2 linked regions of the Blastochloris tepida genome follow. The protein of the gene in region 1 interacts with the protein of each later gene in a pairwise test. Links are inferred from orthologs where the notes say so. Each region holds a gene or a part of one and is shown on either strand. Other genes may lie near its edges.

Evidence for each region.
Region 2: the proteins of accC (region 1) and ribD interact in binary tests that used the Escherichia coli proteins (3 or more experiments, as listed by UniProt). The link is inferred for Blastochloris tepida from one-to-one orthologs.

What each region holds. Positions count from the first base shown.
Region 1 is NZ_AP018907.1:1,673,822-1,680,271, reverse strand. Bases 1,859-4,662 are described here. They hold accC (acetyl-CoA carboxylase biotin carboxylase subunit), read right to left. Parts: upstream 4,034-4,662; coding sequence 2,684-4,033; downstream 1,859-2,683. Other genes in these bases: accB (acetyl-CoA carboxylase biotin carboxyl carrier protein), read right to left, coding at 4,077-4,559; aat (leucyl/phenylalanyl-tRNA--protein transferase), read right to left, coding at 1,885-2,580. Also shown: tonB-system energizer ExbB, read right to left, coding at 1-557; BLTE_RS07740 (hypothetical protein), read right to left, coding at 1,274-1,723; BLTE_RS07720 (DsbA family protein), read right to left, coding at 5,072-5,854; BLTE_RS07715 (M48 family metalloprotease), read right to left, coding at 6,089-6,450. UniProt on the Escherichia coli protein: This protein is a component of the acetyl coenzyme A carboxylase complex; first, biotin carboxylase catalyzes the carboxylation of the carrier protein and then the transcarboxylase transfers the carboxyl group to form malonyl-CoA.
Region 2 is NZ_AP018907.1:2,255,337-2,261,924, forward strand. What follows is about bases 1,754-4,695. They hold ribD (bifunctional diaminohydroxyphosphoribosylaminopyrimidine deaminase/5-amino-6-(5-phosphoribosylamino)uracil reductase RibD), read left to right. Parts: upstream 1,754-2,613; coding sequence 2,614-3,777; downstream 3,778-4,695. Other genes in these bases: glyA (serine hydroxymethyltransferase), read left to right, coding at 1,754-2,116; nrdR (transcriptional regulator NrdR), read left to right, coding at 2,141-2,617; BLTE_RS10480 (riboflavin synthase), read left to right, coding at 3,778-4,380; ribH (6,7-dimethyl-8-ribityllumazine synthase), read left to right, coding at 4,423-4,695. Outside these bases: BLTE_RS10460 (outer membrane protein assembly factor BamE), read left to right, coding at 115-558; more of glyA, read left to right, coding at 806-1,753; more of ribH, read left to right, coding at 4,696-4,926; transcription antitermination factor NusB, read left to right, coding at 4,923-5,435; thiL (thiamine-phosphate kinase), read left to right, coding at 5,437-6,588. UniProt on the Escherichia coli protein: Converts 2,5-diamino-6-(ribosylamino)-4(3h)-pyrimidinone 5'-phosphate into 5-amino-6-(ribosylamino)-2,4(1h,3h)-pyrimidinedione 5'-phosphate.

The sequences.
Region 1 (6,450 bases):
AGCGTGGCCGAGTCTTCCAGCACCTCCAGATCGGCACGGACGCGCCGGCGCGCGGCGGTGAGTTCGACCGTCTTGGCGAGCCACACCGTCCAGGTCAGCACCGAGGCCAGCAACAGGCCGACCATCACCACCTGCACTACGATGTCGGCCGCCAGGAACATGCCGAGCGGCGACAGATCGCGCGGCAGGTCGGCGGGCCTGTCGATCGACGGCGCGGCAGCGGGGGCTGCAGCAGTGGGGAGAGGCGCCGCCGTTGGTGCTGTCGCCGAGGGAGCCTCTGTCGCCGGGGAGGGAGCGGGCGGGGACGTAGGTTCCGCTACTGCCGGCGCGGGTGGCGCAGCGATGGCGGGGGCGTGCGTTTGATGGACCTGCGGCGGCTCCGGCTGCACTTGAGCGGCCGCCACGTTCGGCGACCACAGCAGGGCTGGAAGGAGGATCGACAGCAGCGCCCGCCTCACCCCGGACATCCGTTCGGCCTGCGTGCCGCGCGCCATCCGCGCGCTGCCGCCATGGGAAACGTCCAATCTCCGCTGGCCCGCCACAGTCACAATCGTCATCCCCTCATACGAAATCCGGGCCGACCATGCCGGAGCCCCGGACTCCGATTGCCGGAACTCCCGCTGCCGGAAGCAGAATGCCAGCCCACACGGCACACCTGAAGTATGCCGCATCCGCAGCCACGATTCATAGTCAACCGCGCGCCGAGGTCAACAGCGCAAGTCCATATTCGAAATGGTACATTTCCAATGTGAAGTCAAAATTCCGCACATCGACGTAACAATAAAGCAGAGGACTTGTCGTTGATTGTCCGTCCGCAACGGAATTGGCAGGGGAGCGCTGCTGCCGTCGAGCTTTCCACCGAAACCGGCGGCAGCAGGCCAGTTGAAGCCGGTCAAAACGGCCCCTCATGGCGTAATTGGACACCGCCGCTCTGCAATGCACATGGCGGTCTTGCAGTGCAACCTGGAGCGCCTTTGCCGGCGCCACCGCACCGTCGGGCAATACATCGGCGACGGGCAGGGGACGTGCCGTCGGCCCGTCCGGACGCGGTCGGGAACTCTGGCCTCGTCCGCGGGCGTTTGCACGGATCGGTGCGAACCGGGCAGGGACCGGCGCGCTCCCGCGGCTGTTTGCACGCGGCCGTCCAGATGCGCGCGATCGAGCGTGCGGCGCGCCCGCCAAATGGAAAAAGGGCGCAGCCCACCGGCTGCGCCCCGAAATCCAACTCGGATTCTCACCGACTCGGTCGGTCGCGACGCGACCGGAGAATGCTCTAACGCAGGCTCACCGACATGCCGCTGAGGCCGGCGGAAATGTCGAAGCCCACCCGCTGACCGGACAGTTCGAGGATCACGCCGTTCGAATTCTGCAGACGGACCGCACCGGCACCACCGGCAAAAGACGCACCTGCGCCGATGGCGGTGTAGGTGCCGGCGATGTCGGACGCCCGGCGCAGATTGAAGGCTCGGCCGACCAGTTCCGACTGCGACGCACCGATGATGGCACCCGCGCTGATGCCGCCGAAACGCAGCGGATAGAGGCGCCCCTTGAAGGTGAGCGTGCCTTCGCCGCCGCCGACGCCGATGATGAAGCCGCCGCGGGTGATGACCGCCCGTACCGTGCCCGTCGCCGCTTCCGACGGGGTCGGCACGCTGACCATTGCGACCAGGGCCAGCAGGGCCACGCGGAAGATGACGTGAACGGCCTTGTTCAGACGCTGCATTGCTGCCTCCTCAGGATTTTTGGCAACCACAGTAATTGGGCGGCGAAGTCATCTCGTCGATAGCGAGCATACGCAAAATATGCTCAGAACGGAAAAAAGTTGGTCTTCCGTTCGGTCATGGCTTGAAGTGGCAGCAGAATCGGCGGCTCCGGCAGGCAGCCTCAGCCCGGATCGGAGCGGCGCTCATTGGCCGATTGCACGATGGCGAGCGCGGCGGCACCCGGCATCGGCCGGCGCGCGGCGGAACGGAAATCGGCGCGTCCGGCGAGCGCCTGTTCGAGCAGCCGATGGTACTGGTGCCGTGACACCTCGATGCAGCCGAAGCTCTCCAGATGGCGGGTGGAGAACTGGGTGTCGAGCAGGGTGAAGCCGCCGACAAGGAGCAGCGCCACGAGGTGCACCAGCGCCACCTTGGAGGCGTCGGTCTCGACGTGGAACATGCTCTCGCCGAAGAAGGCGCGGCCGATCGCAACCCCATAGAGCCCGCCGACCAGCAGCCCGTCGCGGTAGGCTTCGACCGAGTGGCAGTGCCCGAGATCGAACAGATCGCGATAGAGCCGGCGGATGCGCGCATTGATCCAGGTGCGCATGCGCCCCGGCGCCGGTTCCGAGCAACCGTCGAGCACGCCCTCGAAATCGTGGTCGACCCGCACCTCGAACCGGTCGGAGCGGATGGTGCGGGCGAGGCGCCGGCTCACATGCAGGCCGTCCAGCGGAATAATGCCGCGCCGTTCCGGCTCGATCCAGTACAGGCCCGGATCCTCGGCACTCTCGGCCATCGGAAAGATGCCGCAGGCATAGGCCTTCAGCAGAACTTCGGGCGTGATGTCCACCTGTCCGGTGAAGCCGCGCGTCATGGCCAGATATCTCCGCCCCCCAGCGAAGAGCCGCGACGACCATAGCACATCGCGGCAGCATCGCAGCAGGGTACGGCGAAGCGTTCGCCGCCGGCCGAAACGCTCAGATGTCGGGCGAGCCGGCCAGGAAATGCTCCAGCCAATGGATGTCGTATTGGCCGTTGGCGATGTCGGGGTGGCGCACCAGCGTGCGGAACAGCGGCGCGGTGGTCTCCACGCCGTCGACCACGATCTCGTCCAAGGCGCGGCGCAGCCGCATCAGGCACTCGTTGCGGGTCTTGCCGTGGACGATCAGCTTGCCGACCAGCGAGTCGTAATAGGGCGGGATGGTGTAGCCCTGATAGACCGCCGAATCGACGCGCACGCCCAGGCCCCCCGGCGGGTGGAAATAGGTGATCTTGCCAGGAGAAGGGCGGAAGGTGGTCGGGTTCTCGGCATTGAGCCGGCACTCGATGGCGTGGCCGTTGATCACGATGTCGTCCTGGGTGATCGACAGCGGCAGGCCGGCGGCGAGCCGGATCTGCTCGTTGAGCAGATCGATGCCGGTGACCATCTCGGTCACCGGATGCTCGACCTGGATACGGGTGTTCATCTCGATGAAGTAGAATTCGCCGTTCTCGTACAGGAATTCCACCGTCCCGGCCGACAGGTATTTCAGCTTGCGCATGGCGTCGGCGACGACCTCGCCGATGCGGTTGCGGGCGTCGACATTGAGGGCCGGGGAGGGGCTTTCCTCCCATACTTTCTGGTGGCGGCGCTGCAGCGAGCAGTCGCGCTCGCCGATATGGACGGCGTTGCCGCGGCCGTCGCCCAGCACCTGGATCTCGATGTGGCGCGGCTTCTCCAGATACTTCTCGATATAGACCGTCGAGTCACCGAAGGCCGCCTTGGCCTCGGAGCGGGCGGTGGCCAGCGCGACGTCGAGATCGGCCTCGGTGCGCGCCACCTTCATGCCGCGGCCGCCGCCGCCGGCCGCCGCCTTGATCAGCACCGGATAGCCGATGTCGGCGGCGATCCGGCGGGCATCGACATCGTCGGTGATGCCGCCCTCCGAGCCCGGCACGCACGGGATGCCGAGCCGCTTGGCGGTGCGCTTGGCCTCGATCTTGTCGCCCATCAGCCGGATGTGCTCGGGCTTGGGGCCGATGAAGCCGATGTGATGGTCGGCGAGGATCTCGGCGAAGCGCGCATTCTCCGACAGGAAGCCGTAGCCCGGATGCACCGCCTCGGCGCCGGTGATCTCGCACGCCGCCAGCAGTTGGGGCACGTTGAGATAGCTGTCCTTGGCCGGCGGCGGGCCGATGCACACGCTCTCATCGGCGAGCTTGACGTGCATGGCGTCGGCATCGGCCGTCGAATGGACGGCGACGGTGGAGATGCCGAGCTCCTTGCAGGCGCGCAGAATGCGGAGCGCGATCTCGCCGCGATTGGCGATCAGGATTTTCGTGAACATGCGAGCCTCATTTCCTCCGGGCGATGCCCGGGGGGCGCGATCGTCACTCGATGATCATCAACGGCTCGCCGTATTCGACCGGCTGGGCGTCGCCGACAAGGATCTGCGTCACCGTGCCGGCGCGCGGCGCGGGAATCGCGTTCATCGTCTTCATTGCTTCGATGATCAGGAGGGTCTGACCTTCCTTCACCTGCGTGCCGATGTCGACGAACGCCTTGGAGCCCGGCTCCGGCGCGCGATAGGCGGTGCCAACCATCGGCGACTTCACCAAGCCCGGGTGGGCGGTCAGATCGGCGACGGCCTCGACGGCCGCCGCCGCTGCGACGGCTGGAATCGGCGCCGGCGCCGCGACGGTGACGGCATTGGTCGACATCGCCGCCGGGAACGGCGCGAGCTGGATGTTGCGGGCAACGCGGATACGCAGTTCGCCTTGCTGCACTTCGACCTCGGTGAGGTCGGTGTCGTTGAGCAGCTCCGCGAGTTCGCGGATCAAGGCAGGATCGATGGCGGGTTTGGGCTTCAACATTCTATCTCCCGGCGCCGGTTCAGACCGTCGCCTTCAGCTTGGCGGAGCGGTCGGCTCGCCGCGAATGAGCACTGAACACGTATGCGCGGGGGGATTTCGCGCAGGATACGTCTCGGCCGGACCGATCTCGCCGTCATGCCGATGCGCCGCGGCGAGCGCGCTTCCATCCGGCCCACAGCCGATTCCGAGAAGACGATGATCGCACCCATTGCAGACTGCAACCATCGGACCCATCTGGCGCGGCCGACCGGTTCGCCCGCCGGCGCTCTTATAGGCATGGATGTGTCCGGTGAAAAGCGGCCTGTATCGACCCGCCCGCCCCGTGGATTTCCGGGCGCCCGGCGTCGGGCCGGGATGTCCGGCCGACAGGCATGCACTTTCAGACTTTTTTGGCATTGACAGGCTTTGCGCCGATGCGGGCGGGGGCGCGTCCGGCTGGCCTGAACGGGGCCGCGACGATGCGGCGGCCCCGCTTCTGGCGCCCGGACATGCTCGAATCAGTGCGTCTCCGTTCAGCAGTCCTTTTCCGGGCAGGCCGCGCGCGCCGCCCGCAGCTGCTCGCGCAGCTTCTCCAGCCCGACGGCGCCGACCACCACCTCGCCGCCGACCACATAGCTCGGCGTTCCAGTGAGGCCGAGATCCTGGGCCAGCCGGAAATTCTCCTGCAGCGTCGCCATCACCTCGGGCGACTCCATGTCCTTGGTCAGGCGGGCCATGTCGAAGCCGACCTCCTTGGCCACCGCCATCGCGCGCTCGCGCGTCGCCTCGCCGCGGCCGCCCATCAGCTTCTGGTGGAACTCGAAATACTTGGCCGGGGTCGCCTGCAGCTTGGCGGCGAGCGCCACCGTGGCGGCCTGCACCGAGGACTCGCCGAGCACCGGGAAGTCCTTCAGCACCACCTTGAGATTGGCGTCGCTCTTGACCAGTTCGACGAGGTCGGAGAGCGCGCGCTTGCAGAACCCACAATTGTAGTCGAAGAACTCTACAATCGTGACATCGCCCTTGGGGTTGCCGATAACGACGCTCTTCGGCGAGTTGAGCAGCTGATCGCGATTGGCGGACAGCGCCTGCTTGCGGCGCTTCTCCTCGTCGGCATTGGCGCGCTTCTCGAGCTCCTGCAGCGCCTCCTGGAGGATTTCCGGGTTCTTCACGATCGTCTCGCGGACGATCTTCTCGACATCCTCGCGCGTCAGCGGCGCGGCCGTTTGTGCCCAGGCCGGCGCGGCGACAGCGGCGGCAGCGAGCAGCGCCAAGCCGGCCATGGCCGTCCGCGCCGTGAGGGAAAAGAGCGTCATTGGTCGGGGGCTCCTTGATGGCCGGTCGACACGGACCGGGGGATCGCTTGGCAGAGGCCCCGCCGGGCGTTCGTCTCGAACCCGGACCGGAGGGGCCTTTGCCGACAGGCTTAGAGCATTCTGCGCAAAAGTGGGAACCGGTTTCGCGGAAGGGAATGCGACAACTCGGCAACTCAGAGCATTCCTCGCAAAAGCGCGCACCGGCCTTGCGGGCAGGTTGCCTCGGTGCCCGGCTCAGCTTCTGCCGTCGAGCTTGGGCGGCTTGTAGTTCTCGATGTCGTCGGCCTTGAGCCAGCCGGGCGAACCATTGGCAAAGCGGGTCTTGGCGCGGGCCGCGAGGTGGCGCGCGGTCTGGAACTCGCCGCCGGCGAACGCCGCCTGGGCGGAGGCGAGGTCGGCATTGGCGATGTCGCCCTTGCGGCCATAGGCGATGGCAAGCTGCCGGTAGCCGTCGGCGGCCAGGGTCTCGCGGGTCAGCGCCCGCGACAGCTCGCGGATCGCTTCCTCGGCATGCGCCTTGTCGCCGGTCGCCACCAGCGCCTGCCCCAGCATGATGCGGATCAGATTGGCGTTCGGCGCCAGCGCCACCGCCCGCC
Region 2 (6,588 bases), 580 kb from region 1 along the record:
CGGTGGCGTCGCCGCAGGGCCGCCGAGGCCGGCCGGCGGAGGCGATGCGGTCATGAAAGACGCACTGCGCTCAGGACAGTTGTTCGGGATCGTTGCGTTCAGGATAGAGGTGCGATGAGCAAGTTCACGATCGGTCGACGCGCGTTGGCGGTCGGATTGCTGGCGGCGATGCTGCCGCTCGGCGGCTGCTTCACCCAGACCCTGCAGCGCGGCTATGTGATGCCGGAAAACGCGCTGGAGCAGGTGCCGATCGGCTCCACCCAGGAGCAGGTGCTGATCGTGCTCGGCACGCCGTCCACCGTCGCCACGCTGAACGGCGAGGTGTTCTACTACATCTCGCAGACGGCGAAGCAGAGCGCCGCCTTCATGCAGCCCAAGATCGTCGATCAGCGGGTGCTGGCGGTCTATTTCGATCCCAAGTCGCGCCGGGTGCAGCGGGTCGCCAATTACGGCCTGCAGGACGGCAAGGTGTTCGACTTCATCAGCCGCACCACCACCGCCGGCGGCGAGGAACTGTCGTTCCTGCGCCAGATCCTGAGCGCCAACAAGAGCTCGTGAGACGGTTTCCGGTCGATCCCTTCGGGATACCGGAAACGGTCACCGGTCGGACGCGGCTTGGCGCGGTCTGGCAGCCGCCCGATCGTCCGCTCCGCAACCATGGCCTGTGCGGCAAGACCGCCGCCAGTGCGGCTAACGCCTTGGCGCACCTTGCCCGCCGTGGTAAGCGACCGCTTCGGCCGTACGGCGCGGGGTGTCCGCGTGCGTCGACCGGATCAACGCAACCATGAGTAAGGGGAGCGTGGCCATGTCGGTTTCCGACGTCGAGCGCAGCCGGCCGCTATCCAACAGCTTCTTCACCGCCTCGCTGGCCGAGGCCGATCCCGAGATCGCCTCCGCCATCGCCAAGGAGCTGAAGCGGCTGCAGGACCATATCGAGCTCATCGCGTCGGAGAACATCGTCTCGCAGGCGGTGCTCGAGGCCCAGGGCTCGATCATGACGAACAAGTACGCCGAGGGGTATCCCGGCCGGCGCTACTATGGCGGCTGCGAGTTCGTCGACATCGCCGAGACCATTGCGATCGACCGCGCCAAGAAGCTGTTCGGCTGCGCCTTCGCCAATGTCCAGCCCAATTCCGGCAGCCAGGCGAACCAGGGCGTGTTCCTGGCGCTGCTGAAGCCCGGCGACACCTTCATGGGGCTCGACCTCTCCGCCGGGGGCCACCTCACCCATGGCAGCGCCGTCAACATGTCCGGCAAGTGGTTCAACGTGGTGCCCTACAATGTGCGCCCCGAGGACCAGTTGATCGACATGGAGGCGGTCGAGAAGCTCGCCCGCGAGCACAGGCCGAAGCTGATCCTGGCCGGCGGCTCGGCCTATGCCCGCCACTGGGACTTCGCCCGCTTCCGCCAGATCTGCGACGAGATCGGCGCCATCTTCATGGTCGACATGGCCCATTTCGCCGGGCTGGTGGCGGGCGGTGCCCATCCCTCGCCGTTCCCGCACGCCCATGTCGTGACCTCGACCACCCACAAGACGCTGCGCGGCCCGCGCGGCGGCCTGATCCTCACCAATGACGAGGACATCGCCAAGAAGATCAATTCGGCGATCTTCCCCGGCCTGCAGGGCGGCCCGCTGATGCACGTGATCGCCGCCAAGGCGGTGGCGTTCGGCGAGGCGCTGCGCCCCGAATTCCGCACCTATGCCGCGCAGGTGGTCGAGAACGCCAAGGTGCTGGCGGCGACGCTGCTGGAAGCCGGCTTCGCGCTGGTCACCGGCGGCACCGACAACCATCTGCTGCTGGTCGACCTGCGGCCGAAGGCGCTCACCGGCAAGGCGGCGGAGGCCGCGCTGGGGCGCGCCCACCTGACCTGCAACAAGAACGGCATCCCGTTCGACCCCGAGAAGCCGATGGTCACCTCGGGCATCCGGCTCGGCACGCCGGCCGCCACCAGCCGCGGCTTCGGCCCGGCCGAGTTCAGGAAGGTCGGCGAGCTGATCGCCGAGGCGCTCGACGGGCTGTCGAAGAACGGCGAGTCCGGCAATGGCGCGGTCGAGTCGGCGGTGGCCGCCAAGGTCGGCGAGCTGACCCGGCGCTTCCCGGTCTACGGACAGTGACCTCATGACAGGGCGGCGCGGGTCATGAAGTGCCCCTTCTGCGGCAGCCTGGACACCCAGGTGAAGGACTCGCGCCCGTCCGAGGACGGCACGGCGGTGCGCCGCCGCCGGGTATGCCCCGATTGCGGCGCGCGCTTCACCACCTTCGAGCGGGTGCAGCTTCGCGAACTCACCGTGCTCAAGCGCTCGGGCCGGCGCGTGCCGTTCGACCGCGAGAAGCTACGCCGCTCCATCGCCATCGCGCTGCGCAAGCGCCCGGTCGAGGAGGAGCGGATCGACCGGCTGGTCTCCGACATCGTCCGCCAACTTGAGAGCCAGGGCGAGAACGAGATCGAGTCCGAGGCGATCGGCCAATTGGTGATGCAGCGCCTGCGCGACATCGACACCGTGGCCTATGTCCGCTTCGCCTCGGTCTACCGCAATTTCCGCGATCCCAAGGATTTCGAGGATCTGCTCGGCGAGATCGCCCACGCGGCGGCAGCCGGCGCCGATCGGCCATGACCGCCGCGACCGCTCCGCACCACCCCGCCGCCCGCCCCGCATCCGAGACCACGGCTGACGATCTGCGGCTGATGGCGGCGGCGATCGCGCTGGGCGATGCCGCGCGCGGCACCACGTGGCCCAATCCGGCGGTCGGTGCGCTGGTGGTGCGCATCGAGGACGGCGTCCCGGTGATCGTCGGCCGCGGCTGGACCCAGCCCGGCGGGCGACCCCACGCCGAGGTGGTGGCGCTGGCGCAGGCCGGGGCGGCGGCGAAGGGCGCCACCCTCTACGTGTCGCTGGAGCCCTGCGCCCATTTCGGCAAGACCCCGCCCTGCGCCGACGCCATCATCAAGGCCGGCATCGCCCGCGTGGTCGCATCCGTCGGCGATCCCGACCCCCGCACGGCAGGTGCCGGCTTCGCCAAGCTCGAAGCGGCCGGCATCGAAGTCACGCGCGACGTGCTGCGGGCGGAGGGCCTGCGCTCGCACGCCGGCCACATTCGCCGGGTTCAGGACGGCCGTCCGCACGTGATGCTGAAGCTCGCGGTCTCGGCCGACGGCAAGGCGGCGCTGCCCGGGCCGCGGCCGGCTGTGATCACCGGCGAGGCGGCGCGCGCCCGCGTGCATATGCTGCGGGCATTGTCGGATGCGATCCTGGTCGGCATCGGCACGGTGCTGGCCGACGATCCCGACCTCACCTGCCGCCTGCCGGGGCTGGCACACCGTTCGCCGGTGCGGGTGGTGCTCGACGACGGGCTGCGGCTGCCGCCCACCTCGCGCCTCGTCCGAAGCGCCGGCACCGTGCCGGTGTGGGTGATCGCCGCCGCGGACGCCGATCATGCCCGGGAGCAGGCGCTGACCCAGGCCGGCGTCGAGGTGATGCGGGTCGGGCGCGGTGCCGACGTCCGGCTGGACCTTGCCCAGGCGCTGGCGCTGCTCGCCACCCGCGGCATCACCCGGCTGATGGTCGAGGGCGGGCCCACCGTCGCGGCCGCCCTGCTCAAGGCCGATCTCGTCGACGAGACGGTGGTGTTCGAAAGCCCCGTCCGGCTGGGCGAGGACGCCCTGCCGGCGCTGGCCGGCCTGCCGCTCGGCATGCTTTCTGCTTCCCCGGCCCTGAACGCCGTCGAGCGGGTGCCGGTCGGCGCCGACCTCATGACGGTCGCAAGGAGACCCTGAATGTTCACCGGCATCGTCACCGACATCGGCGAGGTGGTCGCCGTCCAGGACCGCGACACGCTGCGCCGCCTCACCGTCGCCTGCCGCTATCCGGCGGCCTCGATCGCCCTCGGCGCCTCGATCTGCCACTGCGGCATCTGCATGACCGTGGTCGAGATCGGCGAGCAGGACGGCCGCACCGTCTATGCCGTGGATGCCGCGGCCGAGACGCTGCGGCTGACCACCGCCGGCACCTGGCAGGTGGGAACCCGCCTCAATCTCGAACGCTCGCTGAAGATCGGCGACGAGCTTGGCGGCCACATCGTCACCGGCCATGTCGACGGGCTGGCCGAGGTGATCTCGCGCCGCGACGCCGATGCGCAGGCGACCTTCGTCATCCGCGCCCCGAAGGCGCTTGCCCGCTTCATCGCCGCCAAGGGCTCGGTGGCGCTCGACGGCACGTCGCTGACGGTCAACACGGTCGAAAACGACGACTTCTCGGTGCATATCATCCCGCACACCCTGGCGGTAACCACCTGGGGCGCGGTGAAGGCCGGCGACCGGTTGAATCTGGAGGTGGATCTGATGGCGCGCTATGCCGCGCGCCTTGCCGAGGCGCGCTGATCCGCGTATTCCCGGGCACAAACCCGGAAAATACCCCTGATGATCGTCACCTCTTCCAGCGCGGCCGCGGAGGCCGAGCAACCCATTCCCGGCGCCCGTATTCTCGTGGTCGAGGCGCGCTTCTACGAGTCGCTCGCCGACCTGCTGCTCGACGGCGCCATGCGCCGGCTTCAGGCGGCCGGCGTGCAGGTCGATCGCGTCACCGTGCCCGGCTCGCTGGAGATCCCGGCGGCCGCAGCCATTCTGCTCGACGCGGCGGCGGCCCGCCTTGAGCCCTATGACGGCGTGCTGGCGCTCGGCTGCGTGATTCGCGGCGAGACTTCGCACTACGACATCGTCGCCAACGAATCGGCGCGCGGCCTGATGGATCTGGCGGTCGCCCGCGCGCTGCCGGTGGTCAACGGCATCCTCACCGTCAACACCGAGGCGCAGGCGACCGAGCGCGCCGAGCCCGCGCGGCTCGACAAGGGCGGCCATGCCGCCGCTGCCGTGCTGTCGCTGGTGCGGCTCAAGCGCGGCCTCGTGATGCCGGAGCGCGTGTCATGAGTTCCGCGCCCGACAAGCCTGCCGCTCCCAAATCGCCCTCGCCGCGCCGCGTCGCGCGGGCCGGCGCCCGCCTCAATGCGGTGCAGGCGCTCTACCAGATGGATCTGGCGGCGACGCCGACCGCCGACGTGTTCGCCGAGTTCGAAAGCCACTGGATCGGCCGCGAGGTCGAGGGCGTCACCCATCCGGATGCCGAGATCGCCTTCTTCCGCGATCTCGTCGAGGGCGTGGTGCGCGAGCAGCGCCGCATCGACCCGCTGATCGACGCCACCCTCAGCGGCGGCTGGCCGCTCAAGCGCGTCGAGGCCGTGCTGCGGGCGCTGCTGCGTTCCGGCTGCTACGAATTGATGTCCCGCCCCGATATTCCCGCACGGGTTGTCGTGTCACAATATGTCGACGTCGCCAGCGCGTTCCTGGAGCAGGAGGAAACCTCGATGGCCAATGCCGTTCTCGACGCGCTGGCCCGCAAGCTGCGCGCGGCCGAATTCACCGACGAGGGCGGCCGTTGAGATGACCATGGAGCTGAAGGTGCCGCCTCCAGACGGCGCTGCCGCAGCCCCCGGCGCGGAGGCTGCCGCCGCGCCGAGGCCGGCGCCTTCGGCTTCGACTGCAGACGAACCCGCACCGGCCGCGCCCGTCCCGGCCGCCCTGCCCTTCGATTTCGGGCCGCTCGATCTGCGGCCGCTGGAGCCCGGCGCGCTCGATTTGGGGCCGCTCGATCTCGGGCCGCTCGATCTCGGGCCGTTCGATCCCGGCCTGTTCGAGTCCGCCGTCGCCAAGGAGACGCCCGCGGCGGAAACGTCCCCGACCGAGACACCGGCGAGCGAGACGCCTGAGAGCGAAAAGCCCGAAGCGGAGACGGCAAAGGCCGAAGCGCCGGCCGCCGATGTGCCGGCCGCCGGCCCGCCGGCGCGCGAGCCTCGCCCGGAGACTCCGGCCGAGCCGGCAGCGGCCGAGCCGCTCACCCTGCCGACGGCGCAGCTGCGCGCCGCCGCGCCCGCGCCCTTCGTGCTCGACGTGCCGCCGCCGGTGCTGGTGAAGGCATCGGTGCGGCCGAACCCGGAAGCCAAGCCGCGCCCGCCGGCCGCGCCCGTCGCCAAAACGCCGCCCCCGCCTGCCGCCGCGCCCGTCGCCGAGGCCGCGACGGCGCCCGAGCCGCCACAAAGCCGGGTGCGCCCGCTTGTGCCGGTGCATGCCGATGCGGTGAGCCGGCTGTCCGGCGAGGATGCGCTGATCCACCGGGCGTTCGCGCCGATCGCCAGCCACGAGGGCGCGTTCGGCCTGACCGACGATGCCGCGGCGATCCCGGTGCCGCCGTCGCACGAGGTGGTGGCCACCACCGACACGCTGGTGGCCGGCGTCCACTTCTTCGCCAACGATCCGCCCGAGGCGATCGCCCGCAAGGCGCTGCGGGTCAATCTGTCCGACCTCGCCGCCAAGGCCGCCGAGCCGCTCGGCTTCCTGCTGTCGGTGGCGCTGCCGGAAGGCACCGGGCCGGACTGGATCGACGCCTTCGCACGCGGGCTCTCTGACGATTCCAAGCGATATCGCATTCCGCTGTTCGGCGGCGACACCGTGCGCACCACCGGGCCGCTGGTGATCTCGGTCACCGCGCTCGGCACCGCGAAGCCCGGCGAGGTGGTGCGCCGCGCCGGGGCGCAG